3 regions of the Pseudomonas sp. DP-17 genome follow, and region 2 is predicted to be linked to each of the others. Evidence: predicted binding sites of a transcription regulator. Region 2 holds the regulator's gene; each other region holds the start of a gene.

Region 1 (3,266 bases), on a different contig from region 2:
GGAAATGGCCAGGTCCAGGGCGCGGTTGGTCGACACCAGCGAACCGCCCTGGCTGATGCTCTGGGTGGTGCCGGCGACTTCCACGCCCATGCCCTTGCTGTCGGCGTAGACGCTGCCGAACTCGGTGCGCGAGGACTTGAAGCCCACTGTGCCGGAGTTGGCGATGTTGTTGCTGATGGTGTCCAGCTGCTGGGTGACGGCGTTCAGGCCGGTCAGGGCGATGTTGAAGCTCATGGCGTTAGCTCATCCTAGGAGGGGGGAACAGGCGCTCAGGCGGCCTGGCCCTGACTGAATTCGACGATCTTGTAGAAGGGCACCGAACCTGCGCCTTCGACTTCCAGCACCGGGCCGTCGGCGCTGACGCGGACGTTGAGCACCCGGCCGGAAACCTCGACGCCCGGCGTCTCGCCGCTCTCGGTCTTCACCGCCAGGCTGTACTTGCCGGGCTTGAGGCCCAGCGCCTGCGGGTCCACGGTGAAGGGCACGGCGCCGGCCTCCTGCGGGCCGAGGGCGATGTCGGTGCGCACGCCGTTGGCGTCGGTGAGCTGCAGCACGGTGGTGGCCGAAGCGTGCTCCAGGGTGATCTGCCCGCCGACCTTGTCGCCGTCCAGTTGCAGGCTGTCGGCGCTGACCTTCACTTCCTGGCCGACCAGGCCTGCGGCCGTGAGGGTCTGCAGGTTGTCCATCAGCACCAGGTTGTTCTGCTGCAGGGTGGTCATGTTCTGCATGCTCTTGACCTGCGCCATGGCCGAGTACTGGTTGATGAACTCGGTGCTGTCCACCGGCTTGGTCGGGTCCTGGTATTGCACCTGGGCGACCAGCAGGGTGATGAAGCTGTTCTCCATGTCGGTCAGCTCGCCCAGGTTGACCGCCTGCCGGGGCGCATCCGAAGCGGTGCCGTTGGTGCTCGTGCCGTTGGTGTCGTTGTTCACCGTGCTCATCAGGCGTCTCCCAGTTTCAGCAGGCTGGACTGCATGCTTTTCACACGATTGAGCACTTCCACGCCGGTCTCGAAGCTGCGGGTGGCGGACATCATGTCGGTCATCTCCTCGATCTCGTTGACGTCGGGGTAGTAGACGTAGCCGGTGGCATCGGCCAGCGGGCTGCCCGGCTCGTAGCGGCGCTGCGGCGAACGGCCGGAGGTCACCACGTCGAGCACCTGCACGTGGGCGCCGCCCATGCCGGCGCCGCGGGTGAGCTGGTCGTTCTCGTAGACGGCGGCGAACATCGGCTTGCGCGCCTGGTACACGGCGTCCGGGCTGTTGGCGGCGGAATCGGCGTTGGCCAGGTTGCTGGCCACGGTATTCAGGCGCACGGTCTGCGCGTTCATCGACGAGCCGGCGATGCGGTAGATGGAATCGAATGCCATGGCGTCAGCGTCCTTCGATGGCCTGCTTGAGGCCGCGGAACTTCAGGGTCAGGAAGGTGAGGCTGGTCTGGAAATCCATCGCGTTGCGCGAGAACTCCGCCTGCTCGGTGGCCAGCTCCACGCTGTTGCCGTCCTGGGAAGGCTGGTTGGGGATGCGGTACTTCAGGTCCGGGCGCGCGGCGCTGGTGCTGGCCAACAGGACGCTGGAGGTGTCCTGGCGCTGCATCTCGGCGGCAAAGTCGATGTCCCGCGCCTTGAAGCCGGGGGTGTCTTCGTTGGCCAGGTTGGAGGCGAGGATTTCGCTGCGCTGCATGTGCAGCGAGAGGGCTCTCTCGTGGATACCCAGGGTCTCGTCAAACCGTATACTCATTTCCGCAACCCACTCTCACTTTTCGGCGTGCGAGGCGACAGAGCACAAAGCATGCCGACCCCTGAAGGCCGCTTCATGTCTTTGATCTACAAGGCTTTACGCGCAGGAACGACTAGCGTGTGCAACGCGGCTTTTCCGCTTTCGACACGCTACGCCGCAGGATGCGGAAAAACCCTTTCCGCCTGCTTCCTCCTGCTGCTTCCCACCCTGGCGCAAGCCAAGGATGCACGTGCGCAACTCGACGCCGCCGCGCAGCAGCAGGTCGCCTCCGAGCTGAAAGAAGCCGCGCGCAAGGCCGGGTGGAAAGGCATGACGTTCACCGTTGACAACAACCTGCCCAACAGCCTGGGCAAGCTCGCCGCCTGCCCAGGCGGCCCGCAGTTGCGCTCGCTGGAAACTCCCGCCGCGGTTACCGCACGGCGCCGTTTCGAAGCTTCCTGCGCGGGGCAACCCGGCTGGCCGGTGAGCTTCACCAGCCAACCCACGGTGTCCCTGCCGACCGTGGTCGCCAGCGGCGAGATCGAGCGCGGCCAGACGCTGGACGCGGCGCAGCTCAAGCTCGCGCCGGTGGAGCTCGGCAAGAGCTCGCGGGGTTACTTCACCGATATCGCCGAAGTGACGGGCAAGACCGCCCGCCGCCGCATCCGCGCCGACCAGCCGCTGACCCCGGCGCTGCTTGATGGCGCAATGCTGGTGCGCCGCGGGCAGCAGGTGAAGATCGTCGCCAGCCAGGACGGCATCCAGGCCAGCGCCGTCGGCGAGGCAATGGCCAACGGCAAGCAGGACGAGGTGATCCGCGTGAAGAATCTGCGCAGCCAGAAGATCATCGAGGCGAAGGTGACGGCGTCAGGCGAGGTGAGCAGCATCTTCTGATGCCCACTGCGTCGCGCAGGAACGGGCCATGCCCGCGCTTGTGCGCATGGCGCGCTCCTACAGGCCGGCGCCAGCCTGTCCATCCACGCAGGAGCGGACTCCGTCCGCGATCGCCCGCGCGGCGGGCTTCGAGCCAACAGAGGGCGACCGCCACTCCCGCAAGGTAATTCCGGCTCAGCGCTGCAGCGGCGTCGGGGCATCGCGGACAGAGTCCGCTCCTACGCTCGCCGGCAGTCCGCTGTGAGTCGTCACCTCCACCAGCCGCCGCGCATGGATGCTCGGTGCCGGCAGCAGCGGAGCATCCAGCGACGCCTCGCGGAAGCAGCGCAGGTGGTTGGCGACCATGTCGTAGCCCGACAGGTGGCTGAAGGCGATCCCGCCGGAGAAGCGCGGATTGACGTCCATGAGCAGCGCCTCGCCGTCCTGCACCAGGAATTCCATGTTGATGCAACCGTTGACACCGAGCACCTCGGCTACCCGACCGGCCATCGCGACCAAATGCGGGTCGGCCAGCATGCGCACGGTCAGCCCCGCTCCGGTGGGGGTTCGCACCAACTCCTGGCGAGCCATCGCTGCCCAGTCGCCAGTGCTCTGCTGGCGCACCACGTCGACCACACAGACATCGCCCGGCAGCAGCGGCTGCACGATGTAGTC
Region 2 (3,266 bases):
GACCAGGAAGGCGGTGCCCAGTTCGGGCTTGTTCAGCAGGCGCAGCTTGAGTACGTCGCGCAGCTGGTAGAGGTTCAGGTTGGTGGTGTTGAGCTTGAGATCGGCCAGGTCGGCTATCGGCGCCAGCAGGTGCGATTCGTCGGCGATGGCCTCCGCCAGCGAGCGGCTGTCGGTGGTCAGCGGGTGGCGGCGGCGAGTCTCGGAGAAGCGTTTGAGCAGCGTCTCATCATCGGCATCGAGGTACAGCACGTCGCACTGGATGTGCTTGTCGCGGGCTTCCTGCAGTAGTTCAGGGAAGCGCTGCAGCTGGCTGGGCAGGTTGCGCGCGTCGATGGAGACGGCGACCTGTGGGTGCAGCAGCTCGGTGTGCAGCAGTGCGCGCTGGGCCAGGTCCGGGAGAAGGCTGGCCGGCAGGTTGTCGATGCAGTAGAAGCCATTGTCCTCGAGCACGTTGAGCGCGGTGCTCTTGCCCGAGCCGGATCTGCCACTGATGATGATCAGGCGCATGATCAGTGCCCGTTGTTCTGGAAGTCCACGACGATCCGGTACAGGTCCTCGCCGTTGGCGGCGTGACGCAGGCGGTCGCGGACGTCGGCGCGGTCGAGCATGGAAGCGATCTGCCGCAGCAGTTCAAGGTGCTCTTCGGTGGCAGCTTCGGGCACCAGCAGCACGAACACCAGGTCGACTGGCGCGCCGTCGAGGGCGTCGAAGTCTACCGGATGGTCAAGGTGCAGGATGGCGCTGATGGGCGATTGGCAGCCTGTGAGGCGGCAGTGCGGAATGGCGATGCCATTGCCGAAGCCGGTGGAGCCCAGGCGTTCCCGGGCCACCAAGCTGTCGAAGATGTCTTGGGAATCGAAACCCGGCAGCTCGCGAGCCACCAGGTTGGCGATTTGTTCGAGGACACGTTTCTTGCTGCCGCCCGGCACGTTCACGAGGGAACGGCCGGGGGTCAGGATTTGCTCAAGTCGGATCATAGAGAGGGGTTAACGAACACCAACACCTTGCTGGCGCTCGAGGTATTTTTCCTTGTGCTTGATCAGTTGGCGGTCGAGCTTGTCGGTGAGCAGGTCGATGGCCGCGTACATGTCTTCATGTTCGGCGCAGGCCACCACTTCGCCCCCGGCGATGTGGAGGGTGGCTTCAATTTTCTGCTTCAGCTTCTCGACCTCCATGATGACCTGAACATTGGTGATCTTGTCGAAGTGGCGCTCCAGTCGGCCGAGTTTCTCGCCGACATAGTCGCGCAGGGCGTCGGTCACATCCAGTTGATGTCCACTGATGTTGACTTGCATACCGCTTTCTCCTTGTTGCCCGTGTGTAAGTGGCAGGTTATGGGGCCTGCCGCCGGAACACCTTGGCGTGGATCAACGTCACACCAGCCGCTTGCGCTCGCTCGAGGGAGAGATTCCTAGGGACTCCCGGTACTTGGCGACGGTACGACGTGCCACTTGAATGCCCTGTGCCTCCAGTAAACCAGCGATCTTGCTGTCACTCAATGGCTTTTTCGGACTTTCCGCCGCGACCAGTTTCTTGATGATGGCGCGGATCGCAGTGGACGAGCACTCACCGCCCTCGGAGGTGCTGACGTGGCTGGAGAAGAAGTATTTCAGCTCGAAGATGCCACGCGGGGTATGCATGAATTTCTGCGTGGTGACGCGGGAGATGGTCGACTCGTGCATGCCCACCGCCTCGGCGATGTCGTGCAGGACCAGCGGTTTCATCGCCTCTTCGCCGTATTCGAGGAAGCCGCGCTGGTGCTCGACGATCTGGGTCGCCACTTTCATCAGCGTCTCGTTGCGACTTTGCAGGCTCTTGATGAACCAGCGCGCCTCCTGCAACTGGTTGCGCATGAAGGTGTTGTCGGCACTGGAATCGGCGCGACGTACCAGGCCTGCGTACTGAGAATTTACGCGCAGGCGCGGCATTGCTTCCTGGTTCAGCTCCACCAGCCAGCGGTCGTTGTGCTTGCGCACGATGACATCCGGTACGACGTATTCGGCTTCGCCGGATTCGATCTGCGAGCCGGGGCGCGGATGCAGCGACTGGATCAGTTCGATGGTCTCGCGCAGCTCGTCTTCCTTGAGCTTCATTCGGCGCATCAGCTGGCTGTAGTCGCGGCTGCCGAGCAGGTCCAGGTGGTCGCTGACCAGACGGATGGCCTCGGCGAGCAGGCAGGTCTTGGTCGGCATCTGGCGCAGTTGCAGCAGCAGGCATTCGCGCAGGTTGCGCGCACCGACGCCGGCAGGTTCAAGCTGCTGCACTCGACGCAGCACGACTTCCACTTCATCCATCTCCACGCCCAGTTCCGGGTCGATGGAGGCGAGAATGTCTTCGAGGGATTCGTCGAGGTAGCCGTCATCGTTGATGCCGTCGATGATGCTCAGGGCGATCAGGCGGTCCGTATCGGACATGGGCGCCAGGTTGAGCTGCCACAGGAGATGGCTCTGCAGGCTTTCGCCAGCGGTGGTGCGGGCAGTGAAGTCCCACTCGTCATCATCATTGCTGGGCAGGCTGCTGGCGCTGGTCTGGTAGATGTCTTCCCAGGCGGTGTCGACCGGCAGCTCGTTGGGGATGCGTTCGGCCCACTGGTCTTCGTCGAGGCTGTCGGCGTTGGGCGTGGTGCTTTCCTGGAAGTTGTCCTGGGAGCTGCTGGCGCTGCCGTTGGCGCCCGACTCGGCGCCGTCGGCCATGGGGTCGCTGTTGTCGTAATCCTCGCCTTCTTCCTGGCGCTCCAGCATGGGGTTGGACTCCAGGGCTTCCTGGATTTCCTGTTGGAGGTCCAGCGTCGAGAGCTGGAGCAGTCGGATGGCCTGTTGCAGCTGCGGAGTCATCGTCAGCTGCTGGCCCATCTTGAGGACTAGCGATGGTTTCATGGCTGGAACTAGGCACCTTGTTCGCTGGCGCAAAACGCGCCATATCCACGACTACGGACGCCGGGGCGCCGCGAGGAAGCAAATTATATGCCTGAGTTTGGACGCTTTGCCTAGGGGCTGTCGACCTTTCGTTACAACCCGGTTGCGGCAGGGAAAGGCAGGCAGCCGGCCAGGCCGCGGAGCGGCCCACAAGCCGCGCCACGCGTGGACGAAAGTGATGGCTGCCGCGCCCAGGCAGGGCGCGGTCCAGGGCCTTACAGGCGGAACTCGTGGCCCAGATAGACTTCCTTCACCAGGTCGTTGGCGAGGATGCTCTCGGCGCTGCCTTCGGCGATCAGCTGACCGTCGTTGACGATGTACGCCGTTTCGCAGATGTCCAGGGTCTCCCGG
Region 3 (3,266 bases), on a different contig from region 2:
AGCAGGCGCTGGCGGTCATCCACGGGCGGCACTCACGCCCTCCCAGCCTTCGCGCAGGATGCCCAGCAGGCGCACCACTTCGTCGATGCCGGCGACATCCAGCGAGATGCTCACGTCGGAAATCCGGTAGATGCAGTAGTCGTACAGGCGCGCCAGGCCCTGCACGGTCTCGCCGCCGCCCTCGTAGTCAAGCGCGCCGTTGAGGCCATTGAGAATGTTCAGGCACTTCTCCAGGGAGCGGCCCTTCTGCTGGTAGCGCTTGTGCTCGATGTGCCCGCGAGCGCGGGCCAGTTCGTCGAGCAGGCCGTCGAACAGCACCAGCACCAGTTCGTAGGGCGAGGACGAAGCGGCCCTGGATTCCAGGTCGATCATCCGGTAGCTGTCGTAGCTTTCGTTCATGCCGTAGGCGGTCATCCGAACATCCCGCTGGTCTGGTCCATCGACTGCATGGTCTGCATCATCGAGGTGTATTGCTTGAGGTAGCGTGCGTAGTAGGTGTCGTACTGCTTCTGCAGGTTGTCGTAGTCGTCGTTGACCCGTTTCAGGCTGCTGTTGAGCGACTCCTTGCGGTTCTTCAGCACGCCGTTGACGCTGCTGGTGTAGAGCGACAGCGCCTTGTCGGTGCTGTCGAGCAGGTTGCCCTTGCCCATGAACAGCTTGTCCAACCCTTCCGGGTCGGCGGCGATGGCCTTGTCGAAGCGCGTCGCGTCCAGGGTCAGCTTGCCGTTGCGGTCGGCACTGATGCCGAAGCTGATCAGGTTGGCGCCACCGAAAGTGGTACGCAGCATCTGATTGAGGCTGTTCTCGATGGCCCGCACGCTGGAGTCGCCGGCCAGGGCACCACGGGCGTTGCCGCTCTGGTCGCCCGATGCGGTCAGGCTGTCGATCTGGCTGGCCAGGGCGTTGAACGCATCGATGAAGGTCTGCACCTTCTTCCTGGTTTCGCCCTGGTCCTGGGAGATGGTCATGGAGATCGGCTGCTCGCCGGACTTCTGCGCCTGGGTGAAGGTGACGCTGACGCCATCGATGATGTTGTCGAAGGTGTTGCTGGCGTTGGTCAGCAGCATGCCGCTCTCGCCGCCCAGGCGGACGCGGGCATCCTGCGCCCTGGACAACTCCTGCGGATTGCCGATGGCGTTCTCGAAGGCGCTGTTGGCGCCGTCGGTGCCGCTCAGCGACAGGCTGATAGCGTTGGCCGCGCCGGATTTCTCCGCGCCCAGCACCAGCGAGACCTGGCCGTTGCTGCGCACCAGAGTGGCTTTCACGCCGGTATTGTCGGTGGCCTTGTTGATCGCCGCGGCCAGCTCGTCCATGGAGTTGGCGCCATCGCCATCGGTGTCGACCTTGCTCAGGTCGATGTCGAAGGACTTGCCGTTCTGGGTCAGGGTCAGGGTGCCCTGGGTGTCGATGTCGCCGGCCTGCAGGCCAGTGAAGGACAGCTGATGGCTGGTGGCGAGCTGCTCGACGAAGAAGTCGTAGCGGCCAGCCACGGCGCTCTTGCCGACGGTTGCGGTCAGGTAGCCGTCCTTGCTCAGCTTGGCGCTGTTGATCAGCATGCTGGTATTGCTGCCGGTGGTGCCCTGCAGCCCCTTCACCGCGGTGGAGAAGGTCTTGAGCGCAGTTTCCAGCGAGGTCACGGCGGTCAGCTGCGCCTGGTACGAGGCCTTGTTGCGGTCGGCCTTGTTCAGCCCGCTCTGCACATCGTACGTCGCCAGTTGCTGGGCCATCTGCTTGACGTAATCGGAATCTATGGTCGCCATCTGAATCCACCTCTCTGCTGCCGGAAGAGCAATTACGATGCCAATGCCGGAGACCCCGTATTGCGGGGCTTTTCGGGTTTTCCAGGGAGAAGTCGAACTTCCGCCCGGCGTGCTTTGGCGCGCAGCGGGAAGCGGTGTTTCCGCCTGCCGACCACGCACCCTGATGCAGGGAAAAGGCGACCGTGGGGAGGGATTGGTTAAGGGATTTCGGCGGGGTGATTTACCGGTGCGGCCGAAGCGCTTCTTGCAGGAGCGCGCCGGCATGCTCCTGCAAGCGTCTCGGCAGAGGGCAGGAATTTGCGTAGGAGCGGACTCCGTCCGCGATAGCTCCGCATCGCGCCGGAAACCATCGCGGACAGAGTCCGCTCCTAGGAATCAGGCGAGGTCTCAGTACAGCTGACGCGAATACACCGGCTGCTCGCGCGGATCGCCCATGAGCTGGCTGAGGATGTCGTGGTGCATCGCCAGCAGCTTGCCGTTGCGCTCGTTGAGGCGCTTGCACTGGGCGGTGAGCTGGCCCAGCTGCAGCCACTCCTGCTGGAGCTCCTCGCGGCGCGGCGGCTTGTAGTTGGACAGCAGCGTGCGCATGCCGTCGGCGTCCATCGGCAGCTGGAAGGCACGCAGCACGCGGCTGCGGCGCTGGGCGCGGGCGGCGACGACGTCGAGCAGAGCCTGGATGTCCGGGTTCAGCGCCTCGATCTGCGCGCTGTCCCGCGCCAGCAGGTAGCGATAAAGCTCCTGCAGGCGGTCGCGCAGTGCCAGGCAATCGCGGCCATCCTGCTGGATGTCCTGCTCGATCACCTGCAGCAGCCGCGCGCGCTGGGTCATGCGTCGCTGCCGCGATGGTAGGAGAGGATGCTGGTGGCAAGCACAGTGGTGTCATTGCCCAGCTCGCCGTTCATCAGCGCGCGGCGGATTTCGGCGACGCGGCTCTGGTCCACGTCGGGCATGGCGCGCAGGGTTTCCTGCATCTCGTCCAGGCGCAGCGAATCGCTGACCGGCACGCTCGCGCCGGTCTCCGCCACCGGGGCAACGCGCTCGCTGCGCGCGCTCTTGGCGGACTCGCTGGTGGCCAGCGCGACACTGGTCAGTTGCCGGGTGATTTCCATGGTGAATATCCGAATGTTTTTGGGCCTTTCCCTCAGAGGGCGACCACCTCGCAGGAAAACTTAAATGCCGATGTTCGCGCAGCGGACGGCGCATAACCGCAGGCGGTGATTCGCCCTACGCCCTGGCGCGCCACCAGGACTGTGCGGCGAGGCCATCCTGGATTTTCTGCTCCTGCTGCGCAAGCTGCGCCTGCCATTGGCCGACCTTGGCCTCGATGACCTGTGCCAGCACCTTCTCGCTGCGCATGGCAGCCAGCAGCTCGCCCTGGATGCGCGCCAGGGCCTGCTCGGCGACTTCCAGCTCGCGGCGCTGCAACTGCAGCATCTTGTGCAGCGTGGCCTTGTACTGCTGCTGGTTGTGCCGCTGCAGCGGCGTGCTGGTGGCCACGCTGAAGCC

The links. Region 2 encodes sigma-54, which starts transcription at its own class of promoters, with help from an activator protein. Its sites were predicted from a motif close to ANTGGCATNNANNTTGCTNT; they were not measured.
Region 1: a site for sigma-54 is predicted at 1,779-1,798, ahead of flgB (flagellar basal body rod protein FlgB). Genes of this name have one in related genera too.
Region 3: a site for sigma-54 is predicted at 1,786-1,805, ahead of fliD (flagellar filament capping protein FliD). Genes of this name have one in related genera too.

What each region holds. Positions count from the first base shown of each region.
Region 1 covers NZ_JAKSXG010000009.1:150,764-154,029, reverse strand. Annotated here, with positions in the region: gene flgE (flagellar hook protein FlgE) at 1-234, opposite strand, end outside; gene MJ122_RS15195 (flagellar hook capping FlgD N-terminal domain-containing protein) at 270-941, opposite strand; gene flgC (flagellar basal body rod protein FlgC) at 941-1,369, opposite strand; gene flgB (flagellar basal body rod protein FlgB) at 1,374-1,739, opposite strand; gene flgA (flagellar basal body P-ring formation chaperone FlgA) at 2,049-2,612, shown strand; gene MJ122_RS15175 (ATP-grasp domain-containing protein) at 2,787-3,266, opposite strand, start outside.
Region 2 covers NZ_JAKSXG010000016.1:85,695-88,960, reverse strand. Annotated here, with positions in the region: gene rapZ (RNase adapter RapZ) at 1-507, opposite strand, end outside; gene ptsN (PTS IIA-like nitrogen regulatory protein PtsN) at 510-977, opposite strand; gene raiA (ribosome-associated translation inhibitor RaiA) at 987-1,295, opposite strand; gene MJ122_RS25660 (RNA polymerase factor sigma-54) at 1,374-2,876, opposite strand; gene lptB (LPS export ABC transporter ATP-binding protein) at 3,131-3,266, opposite strand, start outside.
Region 3 covers NZ_JAKSXG010000009.1:133,500-136,765, reverse strand. Annotated here, with positions in the region: gene MJ122_RS15100 (hypothetical protein) at 1-32, opposite strand, end outside; gene fliS (flagellar export chaperone FliS) at 16-414, opposite strand; gene fliD (flagellar filament capping protein FliD) at 411-1,760, opposite strand; gene MJ122_RS15085 (flagellar protein FlgN) at 2,148-2,588, opposite strand; gene flgM (flagellar biosynthesis anti-sigma factor FlgM) at 2,585-2,869, opposite strand; gene MJ122_RS15075 (flagellar FliJ family protein) at 2,985-3,266, opposite strand, start outside.